Regions from separate parts of the Virgibacillus sp. LDC1 genome, predicted to be linked through region 1. Evidence: a T-box and tRNA genes for the amino acid it is inferred to sense, from the RefSeq annotation. Region 1 holds a T-box; the other holds one or more tRNA genes.

Evidence for each region. A T-box is a leader RNA that pairs with one kind of tRNA and senses whether it is charged. The one in region 1 lies ahead of OHJ21_RS05290 (glutamine--tRNA ligase/YqeY domain fusion protein), so its partner is inferred to be a tRNA-Gln.
Region 2: it encodes a tRNA-Gln, which carries the amino acid that the T-box ahead of OHJ21_RS05290 (glutamine--tRNA ligase/YqeY domain fusion protein) is inferred to sense. The anticodon was not compared.

Annotation. Positions count from the first base shown of each region.
Region 1 is NZ_JAOXLZ010000001.1:1,117,547-1,119,899, forward strand. It holds gene OHJ21_RS05280 (metallophosphoesterase family protein) at 1-316, shown strand, start outside; gene infC (translation initiation factor IF-3) at 360-848, shown strand; T-box leader at 936-1,194, shown strand; gene OHJ21_RS05290 (glutamine--tRNA ligase/YqeY domain fusion protein) at 1,272-2,353, shown strand, end outside.
Region 2 is NZ_JAOXLZ010000001.1:4,478,642-4,480,994, reverse strand. It holds partial or broken rRNA gene OHJ21_RS20620 (23S ribosomal RNA) at 1-4, shown strand, start outside; tRNA gene OHJ21_RS20615 (tRNA-Asn) at 77-152, shown strand; tRNA gene OHJ21_RS20610 (tRNA-Ser) at 158-249, shown strand; tRNA gene OHJ21_RS20605 (tRNA-Glu) at 266-340, shown strand; tRNA gene OHJ21_RS20600 (tRNA-Val) at 515-590, shown strand; tRNA gene OHJ21_RS20595 (tRNA-Met) at 678-754, shown strand; tRNA gene OHJ21_RS20590 (tRNA-Asp) at 785-861, shown strand; tRNA gene OHJ21_RS20585 (tRNA-Phe) at 930-1,005, shown strand; tRNA gene OHJ21_RS20580 (tRNA-Thr) at 1,028-1,103, shown strand; tRNA gene OHJ21_RS20575 (tRNA-Tyr) at 1,108-1,192, shown strand; tRNA gene OHJ21_RS20570 (tRNA-Trp) at 1,199-1,272, shown strand; tRNA gene OHJ21_RS20565 (tRNA-His) at 1,297-1,372, shown strand; tRNA gene OHJ21_RS20560 (tRNA-Gln) at 1,389-1,463, shown strand; tRNA gene OHJ21_RS20555 (tRNA-Gly) at 1,479-1,553, shown strand; tRNA gene OHJ21_RS20550 (tRNA-Cys) at 1,565-1,638, shown strand; tRNA gene OHJ21_RS20545 (tRNA-Arg) at 1,651-1,727, shown strand; tRNA gene OHJ21_RS20540 (tRNA-Leu) at 1,736-1,815, shown strand; gene OHJ21_RS20535 (hypothetical protein) at 2,045-2,344, shown strand.

The DNA of each region.
Region 1 (2,353 bases):
CGTGCATGCAGGGATCAATCCGGGTGTGGATGACTGGAAGCTGCAGCCTCATCATGATTTCATCTGGATTCGTGATCCATTCTTCAATTATCCGACGGGCCTTAACCAAACGGTGGTGTTCGGTCATACGCCGGCCATGAACTTGCATGATTCGGAGGGGATCTGGTTTTGTGACGAAGGGGACAAAATCGGTATCGATGGAGCGTGCGTGTACGGTAAACAGCTTAACTGCTTGGAAATCACGGAAGAGCAGGAATACCGAACGCATTCTGTTCGCTTCATTCGCAATGATGTGAACGTAGAGGAAGAGAAATGAAATGAACGAATATCTACATGACTTTCGTTAGGAGGATCTGTTCATGTTAGTTATGAATGAAAAGATAAAAGCACGCGAAGTAGAACTGACCGGCCTAAACGGCGAAGATCTGGGAGTCGTCTCCAGGGATGAGGCGCTTGCGCTGGCGAAAAGTCACAAAGCCGATTTGGTGTGTACCTCGTTATTCAGCAGTCCCCCGCCATGCAAGCTCGTAAGCCGGGGTCAGGCGAAGCAGGAGGCCGTAAAAGAGAAGAAGGGCCAATCAGCTACATCCGGTCCGATGAAAGTAAAGGAATTCCGTTTGTCCGTACATATTGAAGAGCATGATTATGACACCAAGCTGTCGCAAATGCATAAGCTGCTGGCAGCGGGCAAAGCTGTCCAGCCCGTTATTCGTATTCAAGGCAAGGAGGGCGAAGCCGCCCGCAAGCTGCTTGAGCGACTCGTTCAAGATTTGGCTGAGGCAGGCAAAAAGGAGACGGGCATTCAGGTCAGCGGCAAGCAGGCTACGGTGAAGCTGCTGCCGAACTAAGCTGACGGAACGCATGTTCAGGCGTTTCATTTTAGCAAAGTGCCATGGTTTACTTTTTTATATTTAGATGATACTATGGATCAAATTGTAAACGCCATGAAGAGAAGAGTAGATGAACAGGAATCCCCACAGAGAGCTCCGGTAAGCTGAAAAGGAGTTGGAAGCCATTCATTGAACCAAGCCTCTGAGCGGCGCATCGGAACTTATGGATAAGGGATGGTGCGACAGGAGCTCCTGTTACAGAGCTAGGGTATAAGCGATCGCGTGATGGCCGTACCTGATAAGGCGGGTATCGTGAGATATCGGCGAATAGGGGTGGCACCGCGAAACCAATCTCGTCCCCAAGACTTATGTCTTGGAGGCGGGATTTTTTTGTTTTTTACGGAGTTACGGCTGAAAAAACTACGTAAGGAGGAGTTAGGTATGAGAGACGATAAAAACAGGGGAGAAGAAACGGTGGATTTTTTGACCAGGATGGTTAAGGAGGATGTAGAGAACAACGTGTACCACAGGCCGGTGGCTACTCGGTTCCCACCGGAACCGAACGGTTATCTGCATATCGGCAGCGCCTATGCAATTTACATCAATCATTCCATTGCCAGCCGGTTTAACGGGACATTCAACCTTCGGTTCGACGATACGAATCCGTTGAAGGAAGATGTCAAATACGTGCATGCGATTCAGGAGGATATCGAGTGGCTTGGACTTAAGCCGAACGTTTATTTCGGGTCGGATTATGCGAATCAAATTGCTGAAGCCGCCAAGAAACTCATAACCAAAGGAAAGGCTTACGTCTGTGATCTCACGCCTGAACAAATGACGGAATACCGGGGGACGCTGACCGAAGCCGGCATGAACAGCCCGTTTCGGGAGCGCAGCATCGAGGAGAATTTGGCGTTATTTGAGCAAATGATCGCAGGGGCATTCCAAACGTCGGAAAAAGTACTTCGAGCCAAAATCGATATGTCTTCTCCCAACATGAACCTGAGAGATCCCGTTCTGTATCGTATCCTTCATGCGAAGCATTACCGTACGGGAACAACGTGGTGTATATATCCGATGTACGATTTCGCCCATCCGATCCAAGACTGGATTGAAGGAATTACCCATTCGCTGTGCTCAGCCGAATTTAAAGATCATCGACCGTTATACGAGTGGGTGCTTACGGAGCTGGAAGTGACGGAGCCTCCCAAGCAGCGGGAATTCGGAAGGTTGAATATCTCGGGATACGTAACGAGCAAGCGATACCTGAGGGAACTGGTGGAGGGGGGCTTTGTCGACGGATGGGATGACCCCAGACTGCCAACGTTGAAAGGATTACGGCGGCGAGGCGTGACTCCTGAGGGCATCCGGCGTTTCCTGGGAGAACTCGGGGCGTCTCGCGGCAACAGCCTGGTGGACTCGGGCATGCTCGACCATTATATCCGTCAAGACTTGAAGGAACGGTGTTTTAATGCGATGGCCGTCATGAAGCCGCTGAAGGTGATTATCACCAATCTTTCAGA
Region 2 (2,353 bases), 3.4 Mb from region 1:
CCAACATATTTCAATGTGCTGCAAATTCGTTTCGTATCTAGTTTTCAGGTGATCAATCACTTGAATTGAATAATGTTCCCTGATAGCTCAGTTGGTAGAGCACTCGACTGTTAATCGAGTTGTCACAGGTTCGAGTCCTGTTCGGGGAGCCATTTATGGAGAGGTGTCCGAGTTGGCCGAAGGAGCACGATTGGAAATCGTGTAGGCGCCAAAAGCGTCTCGAGGGTTCGAATCCCTCTCTCTCCGCCACTATTATTTCAAGCAAGGCCCGTTGGTCAAGGGGTTAAGACACCTCCCTTTCACGGAGGTAACAGGGGTTCGAATCCCCTACGGGTCACCACTATCTTAATTGCATCAGGGGATGAGAATCCCGTCGGTTCGTCGGAGGATAACTTCGTAAGCAGAGGCTTCGCAGTCTCAAACGAAGTGAGAGTATCCCCTACGGGTCACCACTTTCTTAAAAAACACTTGCTTCTTATATCAGATTTTGATATGATAAAAGTCGCTTTGTTACGGAGGCTTAGCTCAGCTGGGAGAGCATCTGCCTTACAAGCAGAGGGTCGGGGGTTCGATCCCCTCAGCCTCCACCATCAATCATCCCCAAGAAGTGAAGCTCATGCTTCGCAGGTAATTCCGATTGTTTTTCGGGGATCCTATACAAGCAATTCTTATAATGACGCGGGGTGGAGCAGTTCGGTAGCTCGTCGGGCTCATAACCCGAAGGTCGTAGGTTCAAATCCTGCCCCCGCAACCAATTTATATCGCGATAGCGATAATGCCTCGTGGAACTGTGGTGTAGAGGCCTAACATGCCTGCCTGTCACGCAGGAGATCGCGGGTTCGAATCCCGTCAGTTCCGCCATTCTTTACAACTTTGGGATGAGATGAGTATCCGATATGGGTTCCGTCAAAGTTCGCGAAGAGCTTTAAGGCTCGGTAGCTCAGTCGGTAGAGCAGAGGACTGAAAATCCTCGTGTCGGCGGTTCGATTCCGTCCCGAGCCACCATGTACGTTTTATAACTTTATATGCCGGTGTAGCTCAATTGGTAGAGCAACTGACTTGTAATCAGTAGGTTGGGGGTTCAAGTCCTCTCGCCGGCACCATTCTGGAGGATTAGTGAAGTGGCTAAACACGGCAGACTGTAAATCTGCTCTCTTCGAGTTCGGTGGTTCGAATCCATCATCCTCCACCAGTTTTTAGGGGCATAGTTTAAAGGTAGAACAGCGGTCTCCAAAACCGTTAGTGTGGGTTCAATTCCTGCTGCCCCTGCCAATCGTATCACAGTGTTTTAATATGGCGGTCGTGGCGAAGTGGTTAACGCACCGGATTGTGGCTCCGGCACTCGGGGGTTCAATTCCCCTCGATCGCCCCATATTACAAAATCATATTGGGGATTAGCCAAGCGGTAAGGCAACGGACTTTGACTCCGTCATGCATAGGTTCGAATCCTATATCCCCAGCCATTGATTTTTATGTTTGCGGACGTGGCTCAGCGGTAGAGCATCGCCTTGCCAAGGCGAGGGTCGCGGGTTCGATTCCCGTCGTCCGCTCCATTTTTATTTCTGGCGCCATAGCCAAGTGGTAAGGCACAGCTCTGCAAAAGCTTTATCCCCAGTTCGAATCTGGGTGGCGCCTCCATAACAAAACTATGTGCCCTTAGCTCAGCTGGATAGAGCGTTTGACTACGAATCAAAAGGTCAGGAGTTCGAATCTCTTAGGGCACGCCATTATGTAAGCCGGTGTGGCGGAATTGGCAGACGCGCGCGACTCAAAATCGTGAGGGAAACCGTGGGGGTTCGAGTCCCTTCACCGGCATCATCCAAAAGGAATGTAGACTATCAACGTCTGCATTCCTTTTTTTGTTGCATCTAGATCGATAGAGATCCAGTGCAGGGTTGGACGTAGGTCTGTAGGAGGCCCCGCCTTAGGTCTAGGTCTAAAAACCGTCCCCAGGCCGTTTTAGTGAAACTCGAAATTACCTAGAATAGAGTCATAAGGTTGAACAAATGAAACAACGATCAAACAACAGAAAGGCGGTGTATAAATGAGAAATTCAAAAGGAAATGGAATGAGTATCCTGTTGATTGGTTTAGGGATCTTGGTTCTCCTGGGAGTATTCGGTCCTCTGCTTGGATGGTTGTTCAGTCTTTTAATTCCAATACTGATGGTCGCGTTGGGATACTACGGGATCCGGAGAGGTAACACCTTGATGGGATGGGTTATTCTCGGTATCGGTGTGATCTGGTTGATGGGTAAACTGTCTTGGCTGATCGGTCCGATCCTTGGAGTTATCTTAATCATCTACGGGGTGTCCCGATTGAAGAATGGCAGACCCCGTTATTGATAAAAACCA